3 regions of the Mesorhizobium sp. L-8-10 genome follow, and region 3 is predicted to be linked to each of the others. Evidence: riboswitches for the same ligand, from Rfam matches in the RefSeq annotation. Region 3 holds a riboswitch; each other region holds the start of a gene.

What was found. A riboswitch is a leader RNA that binds a small molecule or an ion and turns the genes downstream of it on or off. The one in region 3 is predicted to bind cobalamin.
Region 1: another riboswitch for cobalamin. It lies ahead of bluB (5,6-dimethylbenzimidazole synthase); the one in region 3 lies ahead of JN280_RS00910 (TonB-dependent receptor plug domain-containing protein).
Region 2: another riboswitch for cobalamin. It lies ahead of JN280_RS36620 (DUF1636 family protein); the one in region 3 lies ahead of JN280_RS00910 (TonB-dependent receptor plug domain-containing protein).

The regions. Positions count from the first base shown of each region.
Region 1 is NZ_AP023263.1:6,503,457-6,506,692, reverse strand. Features, by position in the region: gene JN280_RS30440 (S41 family peptidase) at 1-328, opposite strand, end outside; gene bluB (5,6-dimethylbenzimidazole synthase) at 446-1,165, opposite strand; cobalamin riboswitch at 1,209-1,392, opposite strand; gene JN280_RS30430 (histone deacetylase family protein) at 1,524-2,450, shown strand; gene JN280_RS30425 (exodeoxyribonuclease VII small subunit) at 2,454-2,705, shown strand; gene JN280_RS30420 (pirin family protein) at 2,831-3,236, shown strand, end outside.
Region 2 is NZ_AP023263.1:7,886,466-7,889,701, reverse strand. Features, by position in the region: gene JN280_RS36630 (cobaltochelatase subunit CobN) at 1-60, opposite strand, end outside; gene cobW (cobalamin biosynthesis protein CobW) at 277-1,314, opposite strand; gene JN280_RS36620 (DUF1636 family protein) at 1,311-1,730, opposite strand; cobalamin riboswitch at 1,784-1,990, opposite strand; cobalamin riboswitch at 2,050-2,240, shown strand; gene JN280_RS36615 (CbtB domain-containing protein) at 2,277-2,456, shown strand; gene JN280_RS36610 (CbtA family protein) at 2,469-3,233, shown strand; gene cobU (bifunctional adenosylcobinamide kinase/adenosylcobinamide-phosphate guanylyltransferase) at 3,226-3,236, shown strand, end outside.
Region 3 is NZ_AP023263.1:205,524-208,759, reverse strand. Features, by position in the region: gene JN280_RS00915 (FadR/GntR family transcriptional regulator) at 1-607, shown strand, start outside; cobalamin riboswitch at 845-1,055, shown strand; gene JN280_RS00910 (TonB-dependent receptor plug domain-containing protein) at 1,249-3,192, shown strand; gene JN280_RS00905 (ABC transporter substrate-binding protein) at 3,216-3,236, shown strand, end outside.

The DNA.
Region 1 (3,236 bases), 2.2 Mb from region 3:
GAAAGACATCGGCGAGCTCGAAATAGTCGATGCCGTCAGGCCGGAAGCGGCCGGTATGCGACACCTGCAGGCTGGCGAGAATGGCATCGATCGCAGTGTCGACACGCTCGGCCGGACTGGCGGCCGTGACGGGTGAGCGGGAATCCTCGATCTCGCGCCGCACCGCATCTTCAAAGCGGTCGAGCGCCGACCGGTCGTAGAAGCTGTTGACGACAAGCCGCACCGTTCGATCGAATACCGGATTCCCCGACTGCGGCAACTCGGCGGCCGGCGTCGGCAATGCCGCCAGGAAAAGCAGCAACAGGGCGCCCGCAATCTTGCTCAGCATCGGTTTCCTCCTCGCTGCCGCAATTATCTTCCCGATGGCGGCACGATCGAGATCGCGATTGACACTATTGCGTGAATACCCGGCATTGCTGCGAGGCTGCCACGAGGGTGCGATTCCTCAATCCCCCGACGCTTCATCGATCAGGCGCTTGAGCCCGCCCTCGCCGGCTCCTGCGTAGCTCTCGCTCATGATCAGCGTCGACAACGGCAGGCGCTTGCCCCAGCCCTTCGTTTCGAGGTCGGGTCGCCCAGCGAAGGTGGAGACTCGGCCGACACAGAGATAGGCGATGGGGACCACATGATCGGGTATGGCCAGCAGCCGTTTCAGGGCAGCCATATCGAGAATGCTCACCCAGCCGACCCCGACGCCTTCCGCGCGGGCTGCGAGCCAGAAGTTCTGGACCGCACAGACCGTGCTGAAGAGATCCATCTCGGGATTGTGCGATCGCCCGAGCGGCGAAGCCCTCGAGCGGGCGCGATCGCAGGTGACGCAGAGATTGATCGCGCTCTCGACGATGCCTTCCAGCTTGAGGGACCGGTAGAGCTCTTGCTTGTCCGCTTCCATGACTTCGGCTTCCCGGGTTTTTGCGGCGAGGAAGAGGTCTCGGACCTGATGTCGACGTTCGCGATCCCGGACGAGGATGAAATTCCAGGGCTGCATGTAGCCGACCGAAGGTGCGTGATGGGCGGCAGAAAGCAGCCTCGCCAGCACCGCATCATCGAGAGGCTCGTCGACGAAATGGCTTCGCACGTCGCGACGGGTGAAGATCGCCCGGTAGACCGCGTCTCGGGCGAAGGAGTCGAAGGAATTGTCGTTCTGACGGTCGTTGGTCGGCATCGCCTGTCCCCTTGCGATCGAAAACCCGCCGCCTGACCAAGCGGATGGCTATGCCTGCCGGGCCGGTCTTCTGGCTGGAGATCGTCCCGCTCCGGCGTCTTCCCGTTTCCGTGAACAGTGACGTCTTGCCGAAGCAGTCCCTCTTACAGCGCTGGGCGCGCCACGGATTTCAACCGTGTTCCCGATTCTCCCGCGTCGCCGCGGGCACCTGGCAGCGGCGGCGACCTTAGGCCGTCATTGATTGAAAGTCACCGCCCGTCACGGCCATCCCCAGGCCGGCGGGGATTTCCCCAGCGATCGTGCCATCAGCCATGCCCGGCGGTTCCATTCGCGTGGCCGGCGCACTAGATTGCGCTCCATGGTGACGCGTCTCTATTCGCATCCGATCTATCTCGAACATATAACGCCCCCCGGTCATCCAGAACGGCCCGACCGGCTGCGCGCGATCACGCGCGTGCTCGAAGACGAGGCCTTTGCCCATCTCGAGCGGGTAGAGGCGCCGCAAGGCGACCGGGAGACCATCCTCTATGCACATCCCGAAGAGTTCGTGCGTCGCGTCGAGGCGGCTGTCCCCGACACGGGGCTTGCACGCATCGACGCCGACACCTCCGTCAGCCCGAAGAGCTGGCAGGCGGCGCTGACCGCCATCGGCGCAGCCAATGCCGCGGTGGACGACGTTTTCAAGGGCGCGGCCGACAATGTCTTCGTCGCCGCTCGGCCGCCCGGCCACCATGCCGAGCGCACGACGGCCATGGGCTTCTGCCTGTTCAACACCGCGGCGGTCGCGGCGCGCCACGCCCAGAAGAAGCATGGTGCCGAGCGCGTGGCGATCGTCGACTGGGACGTGCATCACGGGAACGGCACCCAGGACATCTTCTGGAGCGATCCCTCGGTACTTTATTGTTCGACGCACCAGATGCCGCTTTTCCCGGGAACCGGCGCCTGGAACGAAACCGGCGCGGGCAACATCGTCAATGCCCCGCTCAGCCCGAACTCCGGTTCCGACCTGTTCCGCGACGCCTTCCTGTCGCGGGTATTGCCGGCGATCGACGATTTCCGGCCGGACCTCGTGATCATCTCGGCGGGGTTCGATGCGCATCACCGCGACCCGCTGGCCGAGATCAACCTGACCGAGGCCGATTTCGACTGGGCGACCGGCGTATTGATGGATCGCGCGTCGCGCTATGCGAACGGGCGGCTCGTCAGCCTGCTCGAGGGCGGCTACGACCTGCAGGGCCTGGCCTTTTCGGTCGCGGCCCATGTGAAGCGCTTGATGAAAGGATAGGCCATGGCCGGCGAGACCAATGACGACATCAAGGCCATGAGCTTCGAGCAGGCATTGGCCGCGCTCGAGCGCATCGTCGACGATCTGGAGAAGGGCGACGTGCCGCTCGACCAGTCGATCCGGATCTATGAGCGCGGCGAAGCGCTCAAGTCTCACTGCGACCGCCTTTTGAAGGCCGCGGAAGACAAGGTCGAGAAAATCCGCCTATCGCGTGACGGCAAACCCGTCGGGACGGAGCCGCTCGACGCGGAATAGCGACGGGCCTCTGAACCCGCCTGCCGTCGGCCCCTGGGGTTGGAAAAGTTTCCGGAGGGCGTAAGCTGCAACCTCGCCTTGCGGCAGCGATTGCTGCGGCGGCGCTTGAATGGCTGGAGCGACCGATGAGTTTCTTTCCCGGAAACGACCCTCAAGCCGGCGACGTCTTTGCCTGCGACGCCATCGAACTGATGGTCATTCCCAATGCGCGCGACATCGGCGGATTCGCCGTTCGCCGGGCACTGCCGACAGCGCGCCGCCGCCTCGTCGGCCCCTTCATCTTCTTCGACCGTATGGGGCCGGCGATCCTGCGGGCCGGCCAGGCGCTCGACGTGAGGCCGCATCCGCATATCGGCCTGTCGACGGTGACCTATCTGTTCGACGGCAAGGTGCGCCATCGTGATTCGCTCGGCACCGAGATGGTCATCGAGCCCGGCGATGTGAACCTGATGACAGCCGGGCGTGGCATCGTCCATTCCGAGCGTTCGCCGGAGGAATTGCGTGGCGGTCCTTTGTCGATCTCGGGACTGC
Region 2 (3,236 bases), 770 kb from region 3:
GAGATCGACGGGCTCGATCAGGTCATCGAGCGATGCGGTGGTGGTCGCGAGGATATGCATCAGGGATGGGCCTGTGTTCCCCTCCCCCTTGAGGGAAGGGTGGCCGCGCAGCGGCCGGGTGGGGTCAGTCCGGCAGCGCGCGAGGTCAATCTTTGCTGTTGTGAAAGCACGACGTCGCGCACGGCCGCAACAACCCCCTCTGGCTGCTGCGCAGCCATCTCCCCCTCAAGGGGGGAGAGAGGCTCGCGAAGCGGAGGTTTCATCAAAAGCTCGTCCTCACCCCGCAAGAATACCCTCGATCGCCGGGCGGTCGAGCCCTTTCAGCCCGATCACCACCAGCCGGCTCCGGCGTTCCTCGGACGGCGCCCAGGGGCGGTCGTAATAATGCGAGACGCGCGGGCCGACGGCCTGCACCAGGAGCCGCATCGGCTTGCCGGCGACGTCGACGAAACCCTTCACTCGCAACACGTTTTCCGCCTCGGAGACCGCGGTAACGCGCCTGGCGAGTGCTTCCGGGTCGGCGATGACAGGCAGGTCGACGATGAAGCTGTCGAAGTCGTCATGGTCGTGATCGAGTTCGTCGTCGTGATGCGTCCTGCGATTCTCGATGTCGTCCTCCACCGCGAGGCCGAGGCCAAGCAGGATCGAGGGATCGACCTTGCCGTTCGTCGACGGCACGATCTTCACCGCCCGCGACAGATGCCCTTCGACCAGGGCGCTGGCGCGCGCGGCGGCGTCGCGGTCGAGCAGGTCGCTCTTCGACAGGATCACGAGGTCGGCGCAGGCGACCTGGTCCTCGAACACCTCTTCGACGGGATCGTCATGGTCGAGCGTACTGTCGGCCTGCCGCTGCTCTTGCAGCGCATCCATGTCGGCGGCCACGCGGCCTTCCGCGAGCGCCGGCCCGTCGACGACGGCCACCACGCCGTCGACTGTCACGCGCCCCTTGATGGCCGGCCACTGGAAGGCCTGGACGAGCGGCTTCGGCAGCGCCAGCCCTGACGTCTCGATGAGGATGTGGTCGACCTTCGGCGAGCGCGAGAGGATCTGGTCGAGCGCCGGCACGAAATCGTCGGCCACGGTGCAGCAGATGCAGCCATTGGCGAGTTCGACGACGTTCTCCTCCTGGCAGCTCTCGATCCCGCAACCCTTGAGGATCTCGCCGTCGATGCCGACGTCGCCGAATTCGTTGACGATGATGGCGAGCCGCTTGCCGTTGGCGTTTTCGAGCATATGGCGGATAAGCGTCGTCTTGCCGGCGCCGAGGAAGCCGGTGACGACAGTGCAGGGGACCCGATCGGCGGAAGCGGTCATGTCTTGTCCTTGAACAATGCGAGAGGCGGTATACGGGCGACGAGCCCGCGCTTGAGGGAATCGGGCCGGCCGCGCCAGGGCAGCAGCCCGTCGGTGGAGGTGTGGAAGAGCTGCGCGCCCGCGACCAGGTCGCCGGCCGCCTCCGGCCTCAGGTCGCCGAACACATAGCTCCAGGCGCCCGGCTTGGTCAGGGCGGCGCTCAGCCGCCGCTTGCAGTTGCCGAGGCACTCGACCTCTTCGACACGGACGTCGGAAGCGGAGTTCTGCGCTCGCGTCGCACTTGCGAGCACCTCGCCCGGCCGGGGTCGCGCGTCGGTACCGGTCGCGTCGCGGCACGAACTGCAGACGATGATGGTGACGATGTCCTGAGGCGCCGCCGAGGCCGATGCCTCGACGCACGGATCACCGGCGGCAATCGCTTCGTCGAATTCCAAACCGTGCTCCTTGCCCGGGACACCCGCCAGGCTTGCAGGATTGATCCTTGACGGCAGGTCTCCTGGCTCGCGGCTCGGCGCTCCGTTCCGCCTTCCCGGGGTCGCGCCCCAGTGGCATCGGGCAAGGAGCTCGCCGCTCACAGTTGCGGGGACAGCTGCGGATTCCGGACCAACGGCCCGTCGCCGCATTCCCTCTTAGCTCCTCTCATTGCTCAGAGGAGACCGTCGAGCGCATTTAGGCTGCGTCGCATCCGGCTGTCAACGCGTCGGAAATAAGGTTTGCCGGGCCTCCGTTTTGGGTTATGAGTCCAGTGTCGACGGTTCCCGCAAGGGAACAAGAGGGAATGCGGTACGGAATTTTTCCAAGGCCGCGGCTGCCCCCGCAACTGTATGCGGCAAGCTCTTGCCCGATGCCACTGGGATTCGTCCCGGGAAGGCGGACCGGAGCGCAGAGCCGCAAGCCAGGAGACCTGCCGGCGACGCGCATTTGGTTCGATGCCCTCGGGTGGAGGGCGAAAGGATTTTGGAATGAACACGGCTTCCACGACACTTGGCGCCTCCGCTTCCACGCAGTCGCGCCTCATGCAGCTGGCGCTGGCCGGCCTTCTTGGCATCTTCGTCATCGGCTTTCTCGGCTTTTCTCCCATGGAGGCCGTCCACAATGCCGCGCACGACTATCGCCATTCGATGGCGTTTCCCTGCCACTAAAGGCGTCCCGTCATGACCGTTTTGCGCAACGTCGTGTTCATCGCGGCGTTGGCCGGGCTCGTTGCGGGCGTCGTGCTCGCGGCGTTGCAGGCCTACGCCACCGTGCCGCTGATCCTGAAGGCGGAGACTTTCGAGAATGCCGAGCCCGCGCATGATCATGGCGCGGCGGCTCCGGCCGATGCCGGCGCGGCCGCCCAGGCGCCGGCTGAGGCCGCCCCGCATGTGCATGAACATGGCGAGGACGCCTGGGCGCCGGCCGACGGCTTCGAGCGCTTTGCCTATACCACCGTCGCCAACGTCGTGAGCGGCATCGGCTTCGCTCTGATCCTTTTGGCGGCTTCCGAACTCGCCGGCGGTATCGCGGGTTGGCGCCAGGGGCTCATCTGGGGCTTCGCCGGCTTTGCCGTCTTCACGCTCGCGCCAGGTCTCGGGCTGCCTCCGGAGTTGCCCGCCATGCCGGCCGCCGACCTGTTCGATCGTCAGGTCTGGTGGATCGGAACGGTCGCCGCGACGGCAGCCGGGCTGGCCATGATCGCGTTCCGGCGCTCTGCGGTCCTCGCGCTGGTCGGCGTCGCCCTGATCGTGGCGCCGCACGTCATCGGTGCGCCGCAGCCGACAAGCCACGAAACGCCTGTTCCGACCGACCTGCACCACGAATTCGTCGTGGCGACCACCATCACCAATCTCCTGTTCTGGCTGGTGCTGGGTGCAGTGGCGGGCGCGGTCCGGTCGCGCTTCATGGGCGGCGAGGCCGGGCTGCGCGGCAGCTTTGCCTGAGTT
Region 3 (3,236 bases):
CGAGACGAAGGGCCTTGTGCGGCGACGGCATGGCGAGCGCACCACTGTGGCTCGCGACGACGTGGGCGAGTTTCTCGGGACGCTGGCCGCGACCGTGCGCCAATTGCTGTCGACGAACGCGCGTCATCTTACCGAACTGATGGTCGTGCGCCGCATGATCGAGATAAACGTTCTCGAACTGCTCATGTCCGGCGGGCCGACAGAACTCGACGATGTCGAAAAGGCCTTGGCCGATATGCGGGAGGCGGGCAGGAACAAGGACTTCTCCGGCTTTACCGCCGCGGACGCGGCCTTTCACAGGGCGCTGGTGCGGGCCGCCGGCAACACGATCCTCACCGTCTTCTATGACAATCTCTATGGGCTCGTGACCGAAGTCATTCGCGTGACGAGCAGCGTTCCGACCAAATCCTACGAGGCGGCCTACGCCGAGCATGCCGAAATATATGACAGGATAAGAGCGTGCGACATCGAGCACGCGAAGTCGCTGATGCGCGCGCATATCGACAACAGCGCGGAGTATTTGCGGCTTGCGATAGAACGCTCCGAACAGAAGAACGGTGCGCGCAGCCTGGCGGCAAACGAACGCCACCCCCTCTCCTCGAGCTAATAGCAGCCTCCCTCGGGATTGAGAAGCGGGCGGCGCGTTCCCGGTAGCGCAATGCGCAACGGACTTGCCTTCGCCGTACACTTGGCAGTTGCCTCTCCTCCACGCCAGCGTGGGGGATATCGTGTCCGCGCTTGCGCACTATATCGGGCTGAAAAGCACACTCCGGCAAGCCGGAGCGGCCTCTTCCCCGGTGGAAAGAATGCCAACCGGAGGTTGACGCCGGCCGGGCCCGTCGATAGCTTGCCGGCCGGAACTGGTTCCGCCCGCAAGGCGGATGAAAAGGGAACACGGTGAGGCCGGCACGCTTGGCCGAATCCGCGACTGCCCCCGCAACTGTAACCGTTGAGCCATCTTCCACTAGGCCACTGGCCGCGTCCGCGCGGCCGGGAAGGCGGAAGACCGGCGAGGACACGGAAGTCAGGAGACCTGCCTTTTCCGGTCACCCATGCCTGGACACGGGGTGTGTTCCGGCGCGGTCGTCCGTGGCGGTGACATTTGAGAAAGTGTTGCCGCATGCCGGAGACGGCCGGGGATGAAGATGCACGTGCCTGCCATTGAGACCATCGCCGATTCTCGCCTGCGGTTCATCGCAAACCACGGGGCGGCTCCACTCGCCCTGCCAGATGATTTCGGGGGCGGAAATGAGAAGGACCATGATCGCGGCGGGCACGCTGGTGCTGGCGCTCGCAGGCAATGCCGAGGGGCAGGAGGCCGCGGCCGAGACGGATGAGGTCGGCCAGCTCGACGAGATCCTCGTCACGGACGGGCTGACGCCGATCGAACAGGAGAAGTCGGGCAGGGCTTTCACGGTCATCACCGGCAAGCAGCTCGAGCAGAACCAGATCCGCTATGTCGCCGACGCGCTGCGTCTGGTGCCGGGCTTTTCCATCTCGCGCAGCGGGTCCTTCGGCGGCTTCACCCAGGTGCGCGTGCGCGGCGCCGAGGCCAACCAGCTGCTGGTCATGGTCGACGGCGTCGACGTCGGCGAGACGTCGAGCGGCGAGTTCGACTTCGGCAGCCTGGTCGCCGACGACATCGACCGCATCGAGATACTGCGCGGTCCCCAGAGTACGTTCTGGGGCGCCAACGCGCTGGCGGGCGTGGTCAACATCATCACGAAGCGCGGCGAGCGCAACGACTTCCAGGGCAGCGCACGCAGCGAGGTCGGCACGGACGGCACCTGGCTGGGCGGGGTGTCGCTGAGCGGCGGCGGCGAGAATTTCGACGCCGCCTTCGCCGGGGTCTTCCGCAACACCGGCGGCTTCAACATTTCCGACTACGGCACGGAGAAGGACGGCGACCGCAACGCCACGCTGAACGGCCGCTTCGCGGCCGACGTGTCGCCGGCGCTCACCGTCGACGGCACGCTGCGCTATGTCGATCGCAAGAGCGACGTCGACCCGCAGGACTACAGCTGGGGCAGCCCGACCTATGGCGAGGTGGTCGACGGTCCGGACAGCACCGCGACGCAGGAATTCTTCGGCTCGCTCGGCGCGACCCATGTGTCCTTCGATGGCGCCCTCACCCAGAAGATGCGCTTTGCCGGAAGCGACGCTCATCGCGAGGATTTTTCCGGCGGCCTGACCACCTGGAACGACGGCAACCGCTACAACGGGACCTACCAGGCCTCCTATTCCTTCGACACATCAGCGATGCTCGACGCCAAGCATCAGCTGACCGGCGGCTATGAATGGCAGCAGGAGACGTTTACGCCCAGCCATCTCAGCGAGACCTTCGAGCGCAACACCAACTCCTTCGTCGGCGAGTATCGCGGCGAGTTCCTCGATCGCTTCTATGTCAACGCCGGCGTCCGGTACGACATCAACGACCGCTTCGGAGATGCGACGACCTACAGCCTGAGCGGCGCCTGGCGGATCACGCCGGCAACCCGGCTGCACAGCTCCGTCGGCACCGGCGTGACCAGTCCGACCTTCTTCGAGCAGTTCGGCTATGTGCCCGACAATTTCGTCGGCAACCCTGATCTCGTTCCGGAGGAGAGCCTGGGCTGGGATGTCGGCATCGAGCAGGGCTTCTTCGGCGGGGCGCTGGTCACCGACGTGACCTATTTCAACCAGGACCTCAGCAACGAGATCGCGCTGGTCTATGGCGGGCCGCCGACCTACCCGTCGACCCCGATCAATCGCAGCGGGAAGAGCAAGCGGGAGGGCGTGGAAGTGGCGGCCACCGTCAATCTCTTCGACGGTTTCACGGCGGCGGCGACCTATACCTACACATCGTCCAGCGAGCAGACCGACGCGGGCGGACCGCGCCTGAAAGAGGTGCGCCGCCCTGAACACTCCGCTTCGCTTACGGCGGCCTATGTGTTCCACGAGAAGCGCGCCCGTGTGTTCGGCGAACTGGTGTACAACGGGACGATGGAGGATTTCGACTTCCGCGGTCCCTTGCCCGCGCGGATCGCGATGCCGGCCTACACGGTGGTCAATTTCGGCGGCAGCTTCAGGTTCAACGATCATTTCGAGGCCTACGGGCGCGTCGATAATCTGTTCGACGAGGATTACGAGGAGGTGTTCGGCTACAACACGCAGGGACGCACCGCCTTCTTCGGACTGAGAGGGACATTCTAGCGTTCGCCGGGAGTTGCAGCAGGATGAGACATCTCGAACTCATG